DNA from 3 places in the Mycobacterium sp. E136 genome. Region 1 is predicted to be linked to each of the others. Evidence: predicted binding sites of a transcription regulator. Region 1 holds the regulator's gene; each other region holds the start of a gene.

Region 1 (3,278 bases):
GTATCTGAGCCCGTCGATACCGACCGAGCCCTCCGGCGCGATCGAATTCCACATCCGCTCGGTGGCCGGCGGCATGGTGAGCACCGCGATCGTCGCCGAGACGAAACCCGGTGACAGATGGCGGCTGTCCAATCCGCATGGCGGGCTGCACGTGGACCGCGATGGTGGCGACGTGCTGATGGTGGCCGGCAGTACCGGGCTGGCGCCGCTGCGGACGCTGATCATGGACCTGACCCGGTGGGCCGTCAACCCGCGGGTCCACCTGTTCTTCGGCGGACGGTATCCCTGCGACCTGTACGACCTGCGCACGCTGTGGGAGATCGCGTCGCAGAACCCTTGGCTGTCGGTCACCCCGGTCTCGGAGTTCAACGTCGACCCGCCGTGGGCCGCCGAGTATCCGGACGTGCAACCGCCGCGCGGCCTGCACGTGCGACAGACCGGCACGCTGGCCGACGTCGTCACCCGCTACGGCAACTGGGGCGATCGGCAGATCCTGATCTGCGGAAGCCCGAACATGGTGACGGCGACCAAGGCGGCGCTGCTCGCCAAAGGAGCACCGGCCGAACGCATTCAGCACGATCCGCTGAGCTCCTGAATCGCGCGGCACGACGGCGGTCGCACCCGCTGAATTGTGAATCTGACGACGGTTTCGTCGCGATGAGCGCAGCTGGTTTCACAAATCGCGCAGGCACGCGCTGTCGTGGCTTCATCTGAGCCCGGCGTGCGACGATCGTCTGGTGGTTGACTTCGATGCCGTCACGCTGAAGGACCCGTCGTCGGACCTGACCGCGACTTTCGTCCCGGCTGCCGGGATGATCGGCACGTCGCTGGCCGAGTCGGGCGACGAATTCCTCGGTCAGCGCCGCGGCTTGACCGCCTACGTGAACAACGGCAAGACGATGGGCATCCCGATCCTGTATCCGTGGGCGAACCGGTTGAGCGCCAATACCTATGAGGTCGACGGGTCGGTCGTCACCCTTACCCCGGGCGCAAACGGGGTCCGCACCGACGAGCACGGCGCGCCGATTCACGGTGTGCTCGCCGCCTACCCGGGGTGGAAGGTCACCACCCGCACCGAGAACATGCTGACCGCCGAACTCGACTACGGCGCCAACGCCGAACTGCTCGCGTCGTTTCCGTTTCCGCACCTACTCACCCAACACGTCACGCTCGGCGATCGCACGCTCACCATCGAGACGACGGTCGCGCCCACTTCGTCGGCGGACGTGCCGCTGTGCTTCGGCTACCACCCGTACCTGAAGATCCCCGGCGTCCCGCGCGAGGAGTGGACGCTGAGCACCCCGGCGATGCGCCACCTGCCGGTGGACGACAACGACATCCCCACCGGCGCTCACGAGCAATGGCCCGGCGGCGCAGAGCAATTGAAGGTCACCGCCTACGACGACGGTTTCGACCAGGTCCCAGAAGGCGCGGTGTTCACCCTCGCCGGCGGTGAGCGCCGCATCGAGGTCCGGTTCGAAACCGGTTATCCCGCAGCGCAACTGTTCGCCCCACCCAATGACGACCTGATCGGTATCGAACCGATGGCGGCACCGACGGATGCGCTACGCAGAGGCGGATACCGAAAAGCGGCCCCCGGCAAGCCGGAGACCGCTCGGTTCTCGATCATTGTTTCTTGAGGAGTTTGTTACTCCGCCTGACGTCGCCGCCGAGCGGCTCCAGGTTGCCAGACCACGACCGCGGTGCTCTTCGGCATCACGGCCAGATCGCGGCGCTGAGACCCCCGCAACGCCTCCACTTCGTCGGTCAGCTCCCGGACCCTAGCCTGCAGCGCCTCGACCTGGTTGGTCAGCTCGATGATGCGTTTGATCCCGGCGAGGTTGACACCCTCGTCCTGGCTCAGCCGCTGCACCTCGCGGAGAAGTTCGACGTCGTGCTGCGAGTAACGCCTGCCGCCGCCCGAGGTGCGTTGCGGGCGCACCAGGCCGAGCCGGTCATAGGTGCGCAGCGTCTGGGCGTGCATGCCGGCCAGCTCAGCGGCGACGGAGATCAGGAACGTCCGCGCCTCGTCGTTCGGCCGTTTCGCTGCCATCACGCACCTGCCCATCCAGCCCGCGGATCGAAGCCGCTGGCCCGCTCCGCCTTCGCATAGGCCTCCAACGCCTCGGCCGCCTCACCCTCGAGATTGGGCGGGACCGCGACCTTCACCGTCACGAGCAGATCGCCGTGTCCGCCGGAGCGTTTCGGCACACCGCGCCCGCGCACGCGCAGGATGCGCCCGTCCGACGTGCCCTTGGGCACCCGAACACCGACCTTGCCCTCGAGCGTCGGCACCGAAAGCGTTGTACCAAGCGCCAACTCGTGGAAGCTGACGGGTACGGTGACGGTCAGGTCGTCGCCGTCGCGGCCGAACACCTTGTCGGGACGCACGTGAACGGTGACGTACAGGTCGCCCGACGGTGCACCGCGCAGGCCCGCTTCGCCCTGGCCGGCCAACCGGATTCGTTGTCCGTCCTCGACGCCCGGCGGGATCCGCACGTTGATCGTGCGGGTGCGGGTGGTCACACCGGTGCCCTTGCACTCCTGGCAGGGGTGCTCGATGATCGAGCCGCTGCCACGGCATTCCGTGCACGGCTCGGAGAACCCGAACGCGCCCTGGTTGCGGTTGATCACCCCGGACCCGTTGCAGTTCGGGCAGACCTTCGGGCTGGTGCCGGGGCGGGCGCCGCTGCCGTGACAGTTCGTGCACGGTGCGGGACTGGTGAGCCGCAACGGCATCGCCACACCCTTGGTGGCTTCCAGGAACGACAGCTCCGTCTCGGTCTCGAGGTCGTTGCCGCGGCGCGGCCTGCTGGGTCGCGGCTGCTGAGCGCCGCGGCCGAAGAGCCCACCGAAGAGATCGCCGATGTTGGCGCCGCCGGTCTGGCCGGCCGCATCGAAGAGGTCGTTCAGGTTGAACTCGACGCCGTCGCCGCCGCCGAAGCCGCCACCGCCGCCGAACCGACCGCGGCCGAAACCGCCGTTGGCGAACAAGCGCCGGGTCTCGTCGTACTCCTTGCGTTTGGCCGGATCCGTCAGCACCTCTTTGGCCTCGGAGACGGCCTTGTACCGCTCTTCGGCAGCCGAGTTCCCCGGATTGCGGTCGGGATGGTTTTCCGCGAGTAGCTTTCGGGCCGCCCGCTTGATTTCCTGATCGCTGGCGTCAGAGGAGACGCCGAGCTCCTTGTAGAAGTCCTTCTCGACCCACTCACGCTGGGCCATACCGCGTCACCTCCTTCCGCTCTTGTCTGTTTATCGCAGTCTCATTCCGATTTTGA
Region 2 (3,278 bases), on a different contig from region 1:
GCATCCGAAACCGCCTGCACCGCCTTCTTCTGGCCGACGACGCGCTTGCCGAGCTCGTCTTCCATCCGCAGCAGCTTGGCCGTCTCGCCCTCGAGCATCCGGCCCGCCGGGATACCGGTCCACGCCTCCACCACCTCGGCGATGTCGTCGGGCCCGACCTCCTCCTTGAGCATCAGATCCTCGCGAGCTTCGGCGTGGGGCAGCGCGGCGTCGAGTTTCTTCTCGACCTCCGGAATGCGGCCGTACCGCAGTTCGGCGGCCTTCTCCAGGTTGCCGTCGCGTTCGGCCCGGTCGGCCTCGCCGCGCAGCGCCTCGAGCTGCTCCTTGAGCTCGCGGACCACGTCGATCGCGTTCTTCTCGTTCTGCCAGCGGGTGGTCAATTCCGCGAGCTTCTCCTTGTGGTCGGCGAGCTCGGCGCGCAGCTTCTCGAGGCGCTCCTTGGAGGCGGCGTCCTCTTCCTTGGCGAGCGCCATCTCCTCGATCTCCAGCCGGCGGACCAGCCGTTCGACCTCGTCGATCTCGACCGGCCGCGAGTCGATCTCCATGCGCAGCCGCGACGCGGCCTCGTCGACCAGGTCGATCGCCTTGTCGGGCAGGAAACGGGCTGTGATGTAGCGGTCGGACAGCGTCGCCGCCGCCACCAGCGCGGAGTCGGTGATGCGCACACCATGGTGCACCTCGTAGCGGTCCTTCAGCCCGCGCAGGATGCCGACGGTGTCCTCCACCGACGGCTCACCGACGAACACCTGCTGGAAACGTCGTTCCAGCGCGGCGTCCTTCTCGATGTACTTGCGGTACTCGTCGAGCGTCGTGGCGCCGACCAGGCGCAGCTCGCCGCGGGCCAGCATCGGCTTGATCATGTTGCCTGCGTCCATCGACCCTTCGCCGGTCGCGCCCGCACCCACGATCGTGTGCAGCTCGTCGATGAACGTGATGATCTGGCCGGCCGAGTTCTTGATGTCGTCGAGCACGGCCTTGAGCCGCTCCTCGAACTCGCCGCGGTACTTCGAGCCGGCGACCATCGAGCCCAGATCCAAGCTGACGACGGTCTTGTCGCGCAGGCTTTCCGGCACGTCGCCGGCCACGATGCGCTGGGCCAGGCCCTCGACGATCGCGGTCTTACCCACGCCGGGTTCACCGATCAACACCGGGTTGTTCTTGGTGCGCCTCGACAGCACCTGCACGACACGACGAATCTCGTTGTCGCGGCCGATGACCGGGTCGAGCTTGCCCTCCCGCGCGCGGGCGGTCAGATCGGTGGAGTACTTCTCCAGCGCCTGGTAAGTCCCCTCGGGATCCGGGCTGGTGACCCGGGCGCTGCCGCGCACCTTGACGAACGCCTCGCGCAGGGCCTGCGGCGAGGCGCCGTGGCCGGTCAACAGCTTCGCGGTGTCCGAGTCGCCAGTGGCCAGGCCGACCATCAGGTGTTCGGTCGAGACGTACTCGTCGTCCATCTCGGTCGCGAGGTTCTGGGCGGCGGTGATCGCGGCCAGCGCCTGCGGAGAGAGCTGCGGCTGCGAGGCCGCGCCGCTGGCGCTGGGCAGCCGGTCGAGTAGCCGCTGCGTCTCCGCGCGAATGGTCGCGGGTTCAACGCCGACGGCCTCGAGAAGGGGTGCGGCAATGCCGTCGTTCTGCGTCAGCAGTGCCATCAACAGGTGGGCGGGGGTGATCTGCGGGTTGCCCGCGGCCGTGGCGGCCTGCAACGACGCGGTCAGCGCCGCCTGAGTTTTGGTCGTCGGGTTGAACGAGTCCACGACACCCTCCCTTTCTTAGGTACGTGAGCTTGGCAAAAATGCTTGTCGCATAGATCAACGTCGTCAATCTTGAGTCTGTTCCGCTCAAGTCTAATCAATTTCTCCCGCCTCCCGCACGCACTTCTCGAGAGGCCGTACAACACGCCGTGCAGCTGTCACAACTTTCACAGCTGTATCAGCGAGGCTGGACGCATGCGTCGGCTTGTCGCGATACTCGCGGGCTTCGCGGTGAGTCTGAGCGGGGTCGCACCGACGGCGTCGGCCGTTCCCGCGGCCTCGGTCAGCGACGAGGATCAGGTCCGGGCCGTACTCGACGGGATGAACGGCGCCTACAACCGCGAGGACTTCGCATCGTTCGCCGCGCACGTCTGCGCGCCGATGCGCCTGTCCGCGGGCTTCGCGGCCGAGTGGTACGCCAACCGGCGGGCCGACGGTCCGACGCAGATCACCGTGAGCTCGGTGAGGGTCGCCGGCGAGCCCAGCCTGACGGCCGCGGCCACCGTTCGGTTCGCGGCCGCCAACAAAGCCGAGGCCAAGATCTTCGACATCGACTTCCTGCGCGAAGGCAGCGAGTGGAAGGCCTGCCGGTACCACCCGGCGCGAGCCATCTGATCGTGACGGATGGCGACATCGCCGCGACGGTCATCATCGGCCAGCGGGTCCGTGCCGGTAAGGATGCGGCGTTCGAACGGTGGCAGCAGGACCTCAACCGCGAGGCTTCCCGATACACCGGCTTCCTCGGCGCCGAAATCCGCTCGCCCACCGCCGTTCAGCCGGAATGGGTGGTGATCTATCGCTTCGATTCGACCGCCCATCTTCAAGCGTGGATCAACAGCGCCACGCGGCAGAGCCGACTGACCGCGGGTGCGGAGCTCTTCGACGGCCCGGCCACCCAGCAGATCGTCGGCGGCCGCGCCGCAGACGGCGATGCGCTGGTGACCGTCGTCGTCAGCCACCGGGTCCGCGCCGATCAGGTAGATGAGTTTCTCGCTTGGCAGGACCGGCTTCGCCTGGCCGAGAACGAGTTTCCCGGCTTCCGCGGCAGCGAGCTGTTCCGTCCGGTGGCCGGAGTTCAGGATGAGCGGACCGCCATGTACCGCTACGACACCGCAGCGGACCTCGACCGGTGGTTGGTCTCAAAGAGGCGTCGCGACCTCCTCGCCGAGGGCGAGCAGTTCTCCGATTTCAATCTGCGCACCATCGACCACTCCTTTGGGAGCTGGTTCGCCTTCGACGAGCATGGCAAGCAGGCCCCACCACCGACGAACCTCAAGACCTCCATCGCGGTGTGGGTCGGGCTGTACCCGACAGTCATGCTGCTCACCATCGCGCTGTCGCCGCTGAGGCTGCCGCTGTGGTTGAACATGCTCGTCGGAAACCTGTTGTCGAGCCTGCTGATCAGCTTCATCGTCATGCCCTACTACGTGAACCCGCTGCTGAAGCACTGGTTGCGCCCACCGCCGGACGTGCCCGTCGCACGGACCAACCTTCGGGGCGTCGGCACCATCGTCGTCGCGATGTTGT
Region 3 (3,278 bases), on a different contig from region 1:
GCCGCCGGGTCGCCGCGGAAGTCGGAGCCGACCTTGTCGATCTCGTCGAGCAGCACGACGGGGTTCATCGAACCCGCTTCGCCGATGGCACGCACGATGCGCCCCGGCAGCGCGCCGACGTAGGTACGCCGGTGGCCGCGGATCTCGGCCTCGTCGCGCACGCCGCCCAAGGCGACGCGAACGAACTTGCGGCCCAACGCCCGAGCCACGCTCTCGCCCAGCGAGGTCTTGCCGACCCCGGGCGGACCGGCCAGCACCATCACGGCGCCCGAACCGCGGCCGCCGACGACCTGCAAACCGCGCTGGGCGCGGCGCGCCCGCACGGCCAGGTACTCGACGATGCGGTCCTTGACGTCCTCCAGGCCGTGGTGGTCGGCGTCCAGGATCGCCCTGGCCGCCTGCAGGTCGGTGGAGTCGTCGGTGGTGACGTTCCACGGCAGGTCCAGCACGGTGTCCAGCCAGGTGCGGATCCAGCCGCTCTCCGGGCTCTGATCGCCGGCCCGCTCGAGCTTGCCGACCTCGCGCAGCGCGGCCTCGCGAACCTTCTCCGGAAGGTCGGCGGCCTCGATGCGGCTCCGGTAGTCATCAGACGACCCCGTGCCGTCGTCATCGCCCAATTCCTTGCGGATCGCATTGAGCTGCTGACGCAGCAGGAATTCCTTCTGCGTCTTCTCCATGCCCTCGCGCACGTCTTCGGCGATCTTCTCGTTCACCTCGACCTCGGCCAGGTGGGCACCCGTCCACTCGATCAGCGCGCGCAGGCGCTCGGCGACGTCGGGCGTCTCGAGCAGCTGGCGCTTCTGGACCTGGGTGAGATACGACGCGTAGCCCGCCGTGTCGGCCAGCGCCGACGGATCGGAGAGCTGGTTGACGAAGTCGATGATCTGCCACGCCTCGCGCCGCTGCAGCATCGCCAGCAGCAGCTTCTTGTACTCCGCGGCGAGGTCATAGGTCGCCTGAGGCACTGGGTCTTCTTCCCTGACCACGGTCACCTCGACCCACAGCGCCGCACCGGGTCCGGTCGCACCGGCGCCGATGTGCGCGCGGCTCTCGCCCCGCACCACCGCGGCCGGCCCGCCGACCATGCGGCCGACCTGCACGATCGAGGCCAGCACGCCGTACGACGGGTACCGGTCCTCGAGGCGCGGAGCGATCAGCAGCTCGCCGGATTCGCTGGCACGCGCGGCGTCCACCGCGGCGCGGGCGGCCTCGTCGAGCTCGATCGGCACGACCATCCCCGGCAGCACGATCGATTCGCTCAGGAACAGGACCGGAACTGTCTTGGCTTCAGCCATCAATCCTCCAAAGTTTGAGTCTGTTGCGCTCAACCTTCGGAGGGCCTCGTTTGTTCCCGGTGGTCCCGTGTGACGTACGCCCTCGGGCGAGTCACGACCATGGCTTCTCACTCGGGGCCGGCGACCATGCCCGAAATGGCAGGAAGCCTGCCGTTCGGGGGAAACGGCAGGCTTCCTGTTGTGGGTGGATCTAGGCGGTGCTGTCAGGCACTGGCCTGCGCTCCCAGAACTCGCTGGATGTCAGGCTTCATCATCTCGAGCTGCTGACCCCAGTAGCCCCAGCTGTGAGTCCCCTGTGGCGGGAAGTTGAACACGCCGTTGGTGCCACCCGCGGCGATGTAGTTGTCCTTGAAGGTGACGTTGGTCCGCAACGTGAACCCTTCGAGGAACTGCGCCGCCATGAGGTTCTGGCCGGCCACACCGCCGTCGAGATCCGACGGCGTACCCGTGCCGCAGTAGATCCAGATGCGGGTGTTGTTGGCCACCAGCTGGTTGATGTTGACCATCGGGTCGTTGCGCTTCCACGCCGGATCCGTAGACGGACCCCACATGCTTTCGGCGTTGTAGCCGCCCGCGTCCTGCATCGCCAGCCCGATCAGCATCGGCCACCAACCCTCGGACGGGTTGAGGAAGCCCGACAGCGAGCCCGCGTAGATGAACTTCTGCGGGTGGTAGATGGCGTAGGTCAGCGCGCTGCTGCCCGCCATCGAAATGCCCACCACGGCATTGCCGTTCTGCGACACGCCCCTGTTGGCTTCCAGCCACGCCGGGAGCTCCTGGGTCAGGAACGTCTCCCACTTGTAGGTGTAGTCCTGGCCGTTACCCCGAGACGGCTGGTACCAGTCGGTGTAGAAGCTGGACTGCCCACCGACCGGCATGACGACCGACAGCCCGGACTGGTAGTACCACTCGAAGGCCGGGGTGTTGATGTCCCAGCCGTTGAAGTCGTCCTGGGCGCGCAGGCCGTCGAGCAGATACACCGCATGCGGTCCACCGCCCTGGAACTGAACGCGGATATTGCGATTCATCGCGGGGGAGAACACATCCAGATACTCGACCGGCAGTCCCGGACGCGAGAATGCCCCGGCTGTCGCCGAACTCCCGACGAATCCGATCAGCCCGGGCAGCGCAGCCGCGGCAACCGCGGCCACCGCCATTCGGCGCAACATTTTCGTGCCGGTAGTCCGGCACCTCTCCAAGATTCTCATAACGGCAACCAACCCACCTTTCATCGCTTCCACAAGCAATTGCCGTTTGCTGTGCGTTGGTAATGAAACACGCAGTCGCGCTGCAACTGTCGTCCCGACATGCGGTTGCGAAGTCGCGGTTGGCTAACGATTACGACTCAGCGCGGACTCACGGACAGGCAGAAAGGGGCTGTTACCAGTGTTGTTGCAGTGACTCAGGAGGATTTCGGTCCGTGCCCGACACACGGGGCTGCAACCGGTGCAACTGAGTGACGTGGCCGGGGCCGAGCTCGCTCAGCGTCGTCACCCCGAGTAGCCGCATTGTGCGGGCGACCTGCTGCGAGAGGATCTCGATGGCCCGGTCGACGCCGGACTCGCCGCCGGCCATCAGACCGTAGAGATAGGCGCGACCCACGAGCACGAAGCGCGCGCCCAGCGCGATCGCCGCGACGATGTCGGCGCCGGACATCACGCCAGTGTCCAGCAGAATCTCGGTGGTGTCGCCGAGTTCGGCGGCCACGGTGGGCAGCAGGTGAAACGGCACCGGCGCGCGGTCGAGTTGGCGGCCACCGTGATTGGACAGCACGATCCCGTCGACACCGAGTTCGGCGACGGCCCTGGCATCCTCGAGTGTCTGAATTCCCTTCACCACCAACTTGTTCGGCCACTGCTTCTTGATCCAGGCCAGATCGCCGAAGTTGACCGTGGGGTCGAACATGGTGTCGAGGTACTCGGCGACGGTGCCGGGCCAGCGATCCAGGGAGGCGAACGACAGCGGTTCGGTGGTGAACAGGTC

What was found. The regulator HspR, encoded in region 1, represses chaperone genes until heat shock. The targets are predictions, from matches to a motif close to ANNTGAGTNNNNNNNACTCANNT.
Region 2: the regulator HspR is predicted to act here: its motif matches at 1,822-1,844, upstream of clpB (ATP-dependent chaperone ClpB).
Region 3: the regulator HspR is predicted to act here: its motif matches at 1,308-1,330, upstream of lon (endopeptidase La).

Annotation. Positions count from the first base shown of each region.
Region 1 covers NZ_LZJE01000357.1:1,324-4,601, forward strand. Annotated here, with positions in the region: gene A5698_RS24170 (FAD-binding oxidoreductase) at 1-595, shown strand, start outside; gene A5698_RS24175 (aldose 1-epimerase) at 738-1,640, shown strand; gene A5698_RS24180 (heat shock protein transcriptional repressor HspR) at 1,649-2,053, opposite strand; gene dnaJ (molecular chaperone DnaJ) at 2,053-3,222, opposite strand.
Region 2 covers NZ_LZJE01000320.1:8,384-11,661, forward strand. Annotated here, with positions in the region: gene clpB (ATP-dependent chaperone ClpB) at 1-1,754, opposite strand, end outside; gene A5698_RS21415 (Rv0361 family membrane protein) at 1,947-2,366, shown strand; gene A5698_RS21420 (antibiotic biosynthesis monooxygenase) at 2,369-3,278, shown strand, end outside.
Region 3 covers NZ_LZJE01000100.1:14,957-18,234, reverse strand. Annotated here, with positions in the region: gene lon (endopeptidase La) at 1-1,295, opposite strand, end outside; gene A5698_RS07560 (esterase family protein) at 1,499-2,503, opposite strand; gene A5698_RS07555 (alpha-hydroxy acid oxidase) at 2,676-3,278, opposite strand, start outside.